2 regions of the Companilactobacillus allii genome follow, and region 1 is predicted to be linked to the other one. Evidence: predicted binding sites of a transcription regulator. Region 1 holds the regulator's gene; the other holds the start of a gene.
The links. The regulator Rex, encoded in region 1, represses fermentation and respiration genes when NADH is low (regulators of the CRP and FNR family bind a similar motif). The targets are predictions, from matches to a motif close to TTGTGAANTANTTCACAA.
Positions count from the first base shown of each region.

Region 1 (4,226 bases):
CTAATCCAATAATAATTTGCCATCCTAAACTAAGCCGAAAAAATTTTTGCTTTTGCACTTTAATGCCCCCTTAAAACCTGGTTATTATTATAGCAGTTTTTTTCTTAAATTTAATCATATTAGAGAAATATTAATATATTTTCAGAAATTTATTAAAATAAAAATTTAAATCTTCAGAAATATCCGTTAATAAATTATGCCCAGCATCATTTAAAATCAATTCTTGAATATTGTTGTGTGAGTTCAATAGCCGCAGTTGTTCTTGATAACCGACTATGTAATCATTTTTACCTAACAAAATCGTAGTTTTAGACTGTAAGCCAGATAATGTAAGCGGTAATTCATCTTCAAATGAAAACTGATATTTCTTTTCACTTTTAATCTTATCCCAAAATGGTCGATTATATTTTGCCAAACCTGGTATGACAGTTGCTTGATAAGTCTCCCAAGCATCTTGGTTGATCACAACATTCCCTTTAACAAAATCCTGATATTTATCAGCGTTCTTGCCAATTTTGACATCTTCTAAAAAGATGTTTTTATGAACGGACACTTTCCTATCTGCTTTGTTTGCATGAATCACCGGACAAGTAATAAATGCGGCTTTAATTTGGTCTGGAATTTTTGCTAAGAGTCCAAGACAAATATATCCACCATAAGAGTGACCAATAATCGCTACCTTTTTCTCACCCGATATTTGCTTAATAAATTCTATTACTAATTCCAAAACGTCATCAGAAGAATTAACTTCATGAACATCCTGTGAATCTCCTAATCCAGGTAAGTCCAAATATATTCTTTGATAATTTTTGTTTTTAAACAGTGGTTCGTATACTACTTCAAGACTAGTAGAATCCAGACTCATCCCGTGGAAGAAATAAATTGGCTTGCCGGATCCATAAATCTTGTAGTTTAGGTTTGTATTTTTTATTTTAATTTGCATGTTAAATATTTTACCGCAAAGTTGATTTTAGACAAAAAAAAGCACCCCACATTGTGAGATGTTTTCTCTATTCTTCGCCTGATTCAGAAGCAATAATGTTCAAATCACCATCTAATGTCCATGAATCAACTGTTGCAGGTACGATCAAATGCACACCTTTATTCAAATCATAATCTTTGCCATCAACAGTAATCTTACCTTCACCACTAATAACAGAGATCAATGTGTACTTGCCAATATTATGTCTCAAAGTAACTGGCTCTTTGATTTCCCAACGATATACAGCAAAATATGGTGAAACTGGAGGCTGTACAAATGTAGTGAATGTATTCTTTCCTTCAGTCTTTGTTACGATATCTAGCTTTGGATCAACGTGTGGAACTGTAATTGTATCTTCAGATTGTTTAATGTGTAGTTCACGTTTCTTACCAGTACTCTTTTCAACACGATCATAATCATACAAACGATATGTTGTATCACTACTTTGTTGTGTCTCTAGTGCCATAATTCCTTTATTCAAGGCATGAACTGTACCACTAGGCACAAAATAGAAATCACCGGTTTTAACTGGTACTTTTCTTAATAAATGATCCCAATCACCTGATTCAATCATTGTATCTAGTTCTTCTTTGTTCTTTGCATTATGTCCATAAATTAAATATGAACCTGGTTCAGCATCAATGATGTACCAGCATTCTGTCTTACCTAATTCATGTTCATGTTCCCATGCATAATCATTGTCTGGATGTACTTGAACTGACAAACTAGCTTCAGCATCCAAGATCTTTGTAAGCAAAGGAAAGACCTTACCTTTTGGATTACCAAATAATTCACTATGGTTATTCCATAGATCATCAACGAACTCACCAGAGAACTCACCGTTCTCTACGAGGGATCTACCATGTGGATGTCCAGAAATAGCCCAACATTCACCAATATCACCATCAGGTATCTTGTAGCCAAACTTTGTTTCAAGCTTTCTACCACCCCAAATTTTATTATGAAAAACAGGTTTCAAAAATAATGGTTCACTCATGCAAATATCCTCCCAAAAAATTATTCTTTATCTTCGTTCTCTTGTTCTAATGACTTGTCACGATCTAAGAAAAATATCAATGTTTGTAATTCATTAGCCAAATCAACGTAATGTACACGAATTGAATTAGGCACATTGATAATAACCGGCGTGAAATTCAAGATTCCTTTAACACCAGCATCAGCTAGCAAATCTGCTGTTGTTTGGGCAGCATTAGAAGATACTGTCAAAATACAGACATCGATCTGTTGAACATTGAGTTGTTCCTTTAGTTCATTAACATGATAAACAGGAACACCGCTCTTAACAGTTCCAACGATTGATTCATCAATGTCAAATGCTGCGGCAATTCGAACATTATTAGTTCTCGAGAAGTTATAATTCAACAAGGCATTCCCTAAATTACCAACTCCGACCAAGGCAACGTTTGTTCTCTTGTCTTGATTCAAAAGTTTCTTAAAGAAAGCTACCAAATTATTAACATCGTAGCCGTATCCTCTCTTGCCAAGTGCACCAAGATATGAGAAGTCACGTCTTATAGTTGCACTGTCAATTTTTACTCCTTCAGACAATTCGCCTGAGGATATTTTCTTGGTACCTTCGTCCTTTAAGAACTGAAAGTATCGATAATATATTGGTAAACGTTTTATCGTTGCGTTTGGTACTGTTGTTTTTGTCATATTATCCCACCATGTGTTCATCGTTTCACTAACTATTATAGTAAATAAAAATGGATGAAAACGCAACATCTTACGACATAAAAGGCAGAAATTTCTAATTAATGATAAAATTGTGAATATATAAAGGAGTTTATACCGTGATTTTATTACAAGCCCAGAGCATAACTAAGAATTTTGGAACAAAAAAACTTTTTTCTAATGTTAGCTTCGAGATTCAAGATAACAGTAGAATAGGCCTAGTTGGTCGAAATGGTGTAGGTAAATCTACCCTACTCAAAATAATTTCTGACCAAGAAAATTATAACAGTGGGAATATTGCGCTGAAAAAAAATACTAATATCGGCTATTTGGCACAGGATTCAGGCCTCGATAGTGACAATATTATTTTTGATGAAATGGAAAAAGTCTTCGACTACTTAAAAGTCCAAGAAAAACAAATGCACCAATTAGAGAATAAATTGGCAGATAACACCGTTGACGACTATGACCAAATCCTAAAACAATACGATCAACTTCAAAACACTTTCCGTCAGGAAAATGGTTACGGATATCAATCAGAAATAAGAAGTGTCCTCAAAGGATTCGGATTTGAAGAAGATGTGTGGAAAGAACGTATCTCTACTTTATCCGGTGGTGAAAGATCTCGTCTTGCCATGGCCAAAATGCTACTAGAACATCATGATATCTTGTTACTAGATGAACCAACAAACCATTTGGATATTGATACTGTTGAATGGCTTGAAGGTTATCTAAAAGGTTATCGTGGTGCACTAGTGATTATTTCGCATGATCAATATTTCTTGGATAAGGTAGTAACTGAAATTGTAGAGATCAATCATCATTCTTCAACACATTATTCAGGTAATTACACCTTCTATCTAAAAGAAAAGAAGAAGAATCAAGACGTTGAGTGGAAACACTACGAAGAACAACAAGCCGAAATCAAAAAGACTGAGGAATATATTCAAAAGAATATCGTGCGTGCGTCAACGACCAAAATGGCTCAAAGTCGTCGCAAGAAGCTAGAAAAAATGGACATAATGGATCGTCCTGACTCTGATCAAGGCTCTGTTCATTTCTCATTTCAGATTGATAAGGAAAGTGGTAACGATGTTTTATTGATCAAAGATGCTGCTATTGGTTATGATGCTGATCAAATCATGTCAGAACCAATTAACCTAGATGTTAAAAAAGGTGAACGTGTTGGTATTATTGGACCTAATGGTATCGGTAAATCCACCCTTTTGAAGTCTATCTTAGGACAGATTCCTATGATCAAAGGTGAGTTTCAATTTGGTGCTAATGTTCAAGTTGGATACTATGATCAGAACCTAACTAACTTGGATCCAAAAAAAGACGTGCTACACGAAATTTGGGATAGATATCCTAGACTAGATGAACAAGTCATAAGAAATGTCCTTGGATCTTTTCTTTTTAGTGGTGATGATGTATTAAAACCAGTTTCTGGATTATCTGGTGGCGAAAAAGCCAGATTGACCCTAACTAAATTGTCGATGGAACATGATAATTTCTTAGTAATGGACGAACCAACTAACCATTTGGATAT
Region 1 is NZ_CP019323.1:50,360-54,585, forward strand. It holds gene BTM29_RS00240 (cation:dicarboxylate symporter family transporter) at 1-58, opposite strand, end outside; gene BTM29_RS00245 (alpha/beta fold hydrolase) at 131-943, opposite strand; gene manA (mannose-6-phosphate isomerase, class I) at 1,011-1,979, opposite strand; gene BTM29_RS00255 (redox-sensing transcriptional repressor Rex) at 2,000-2,659, opposite strand; gene BTM29_RS00260 (ABC-F family ATP-binding cassette domain-containing protein) at 2,797-4,226, shown strand, end outside.

Region 2 (4,226 bases), 1.0 Mb from region 1:
TAATCAGCTATTGGATATTTAATATTTGTCTTAGAATCAATTATTGAAGTAAATGGTGTAACTTCTGATCCAGTACCAAACGTTGTAGGAATAGCTACAAATTGAGTCTTTTCAGGCTTAGGGAATTTGTATGTACGCTTTCTAATATCAATGAATCCTTGCTTAGCACCAAATAAGTCAACATCTGGGTGTTCATAAAATAGCCACATATCTTTTGCGGCATCCATTGTTGTGCCACCACCAAGTGCAATGATCGTATCTGGTTTAAATAATTTCATTTGTGTAACACCACGTTGAACCATGTCAGTAGTAACTTTAGAGTCAACATCTGAAAACATTGAATATTCAACATTTGTCTTGCTACGCTTCAATTCATCAACAATTGTATTAACATATCCCAATTGAACCATAACTGGGTCACAAACAATAAAGGCACGACTCATTCCTTCTAGATCTTCTAGATAACGTACTGAAGTTTTTTCAAAGTAAACACGAGGTTGTTTAATCCATTGCATATTGTTTCTCCGTCTTGCGATTGTCTTAATATTAAGCAAATCAAATGATGAAACGTTATGTGAAACTGAATTCTTCCCCCATGATCCTGTACCCAATGTCAATGAAGGAATCATTTCATTATACAAATTACCGATACCACCAATGGCAGCAGGTGTGTTAACTAGCACACGACTAGCCTTCATCTTGACACCAAATTCAGTGGCTAGATCTTCATCCATAGTATGAATGGCAACCGTATGACCTAATCCTCCAAAGTGTAATAATTTGTCGGCTTTATCAAAAGCGTCCTTGTGATCCTTAGACTTGAATACAGATAAAACAGGTGAAAGTTTCTCAGCTGACAATGGCTCACTTGGTCCAATTCCTGTGATTTCAACACCAATAACTTTAGTATCATCTGGAACTTTTATACCAGCCAATTTAGCAATCTCAACTGCTGATTTACCAGCTATAGGTCCTTTGACACCGCCTTCTGGTCTGAACATTGCGTCTGCCAATGCTTTATGATCAGCCTTTTTAATAAAGTAAACTTTGTTCTTTTCTAATTGTTCCTTAACTTCGTTATAAATATCTTGATCAACAATGGCACTATTCTCTGAAGCACAAACCATACCATTATCAAATGTCTTGGATAATACGATATCATTTACTGCACGTTTTATATTTGCTGTCTTTTCAATATATGCTGGACCATTACCAGGACCAACACCAAGTGCTGGTTTACCCGTTGAATAAGCAGCCTTGACCATACCAGGTCCCCCAGTAGCAAGTACACTAGCAACATCTGGATGATTCATCAATGCTGAAGTAGCTTCAATACTTGGCTTATCGATCCATTGGATCACATTCTCTGGTGCACCCGCATCTACTGCAGCTTCTAGCATTACTTTTGCTGCGGCAACTGATGATTTTTGAGCTTGTGGATGGAATCCAAATATAATTGGATTGCGTGTTTTTAAGGCAATTAATGATTTGAACATTGTTGTAGAAGTAGGATTTGTTACAGGTGTTACACCCGCTAATACACCTAGTGGTTCGGCAACCTTTATCAAACGATGTTCCTTGTCATCTTCAATGATACCAACAGTCTTATCACGCTTGATCGAGTGCCAGATCTCCTCAGTTGCGAACATATTCTTGATAACTTTGTCCTCTGTAACACCACGACCAGTTTCTTCATGTGCCAACTTTGCCAACTTCAAACTGGCATTCAATCCAGCAATCGCCATATGATGAACGATGTGATCAACTTGTTCTTGTGTATAACTGTCCATAATGTTCAAAGCCTTTTGGGCTTTTACAACCATTTCATTAATAACTGGACCTACATCATTTTGTTTTGTATCTTTATTAGAACTCTTTAACATTTAAAATACCTCCAAGACAGAAACATATTTTGTTAATTAATTCACGTTATCTATTTCACGTTCTATCTTAGCATTGTTTGAAAATATGGCAATGGTTTTCAGCTAAAAATCATAATTATTTTCAAAATGTACATTTTTTCGGTATTATGTGTTGATATATCAACATCTATTCATGTAAACGCTTACATATAAAACAAGTTTGTCTTTCATAAAAAGTCATGTGAACTTTGTGAAAATAAAGTCAATAGATACTACTTGCACACTGATCAGTCTTGATAACTTACTTCACAAAAGCACAAAAATATAAATTACTCGACTTTACAATTTGTGATATATCAAAGCAAAAAAATTCTGGCTAAAGAATTTAATCTTTAACCAGAATTTTTAAATTACTATCAAAAACATAATTATTCTATTTTATCTAAACATTGTCTTAACAGCACGTGCCATAACCTTTGGATCCTTTTCATAGTGATGCATTTGTGTCATTTCTGTTAGAGGAATTCCTAAGAATGTATACACTGCTCTTTGTGCTGCTCTAAATGAATATTGTTCTGTAAATACCATATCAAATGGTTGTTCACAGAATTGACTGATGAATGCTAAGTTCTTACTGTGCTTTGGAACTACATCAGGACGATCACCTACAGCTCTTTGATTGAATAACGCACTTGCATATGGCATATGAACTGGAATAACGTTCACAATACTATCCATGATCTCTTCTGTATGATCCTTAATATTATCCTTACTTGGATCAACTGCAGCCAATTGACCTAATAGTTCTTGGAGCATTTCTTCACCCGTCATTTCGATAACTGGTTTTTGAACATAATCACCATTTCTACGTGGATACATGAAATATCCCCAGAATACTGACTCATTAGGTTTTTGTGCCTTAAAGTGTGGTTGATGGTGAATAACTAGTGACATCAATGGTGTACTATTTATCCATGTATTCAAGGCATTACCTGGTTCTTGTTGAGTGATACGTGTGATTTGATTCAACAAATAGTGATTGTTTGTAGTAATAGTAAAACTCATCCACTCACTTTGAGTACGATCATCAAAGAACTTATCAGGATTACCCAATGAATAGAACTTCTCAGCAGCCTTCTTCCAAAGCATTGCACTTGGGGCGTACTCCATATTCTCAGTAACAGGTGTGTTGTAGTCACCAATTGATGAACTGTCAGTGATTGAACCATTAGTATCAAAGACTAAATCGTTCTCATCAATATCAATGTGCCCTTCTTTATTATCATTATCAACTTCTTCATACTTCAAACCAGTAACAATAATATCATCTTGAAGCGGTGTATCTTTAAACTCGAAATCAGTTACCTTACGATTATTAATGAAGGTTACTCCGCGATCTTCTAGATATTTGCGCATTGGAACAATGATACTTTCGTATTGATTATAAGGTGATCTTGTTACACCTTCCAAAGTATTGATACGGCTAAACTCAAGAATCATACGATTCATATAACGACGCAATTCCATAGCTGAACTTGCACGTTTGAATGCGAAAGTTGTTTGCCACATGTACCAGAAGTTTGTTGTAAAAAAATGTGGTGTGCTAGCAAAGTATTCCGCAATACTAATATTATTCAAAGACTGTTCGTCTTTTTCAGGCGTCATCATTAACTTAGACAACAATGCTCTGTCTTTATTATTAAATTGCATATGTCTGTAATTATCTTTATTATTCTTTATACGAGGTCCGTCATAATCCATCAAACGACCAACGTCATGTGTTGGATGTGCGTGATCAAAGTTAAGAATATCATCTGTGACTGTTTGACCAGGGTTATCCAATGATGGAACAGAACGTAATAGATCCCAAAGGTTTTCATATGTCTCTTCATTAAGCATACGACCACCTTTGGCCAAGAATCCTTTATTGTTAGATAAAGCTTGATTACCATATTCATCTTCAAACGATTCAACAGTATCACCATCGTTTGCACCATGGGTTTCTAGTCCCATCATGGTAATTTGGTCTCCTTTGAAACCACCATCACGAATTAAATAAAGACCTGCAGCCAAGTTACCAATACCAGTACCAATCATATAAGCTTTTCTTGTCATATTTACAACCTCCGTTTTGAATTGTTACTCTCTACAACTTTAATATAGCTAGTTTGCTTACAAATGTAAAGGCTTTCTTAGAAATTACGCTAAAAAGTGATAAATATATAATTTAATTATTGATAATTGATAATAAAAAGGCCGGCATTCACTTTCGTAAATACCAGTCTTTAATATTATTTTGTTAATCTTACAACATCTCTAACTATCATTAATTCTTCGTCCGTTGGCACAACTAATACATCAACC
Region 2 is NZ_CP019323.1:1,521,368-1,525,593, reverse strand. It holds gene adhE (bifunctional acetaldehyde-CoA/alcohol dehydrogenase) at 1-1,883, opposite strand, end outside; gene BTM29_RS07375 (oleate hydratase) at 2,301-3,977, opposite strand; gene BTM29_RS07370 (acetate/propionate family kinase) at 4,154-4,226, opposite strand, start outside.
Region 2: a site for Rex is predicted at 1,913-1,930, ahead of adhE (bifunctional acetaldehyde-CoA/alcohol dehydrogenase). Genes of this name have one in related genera too.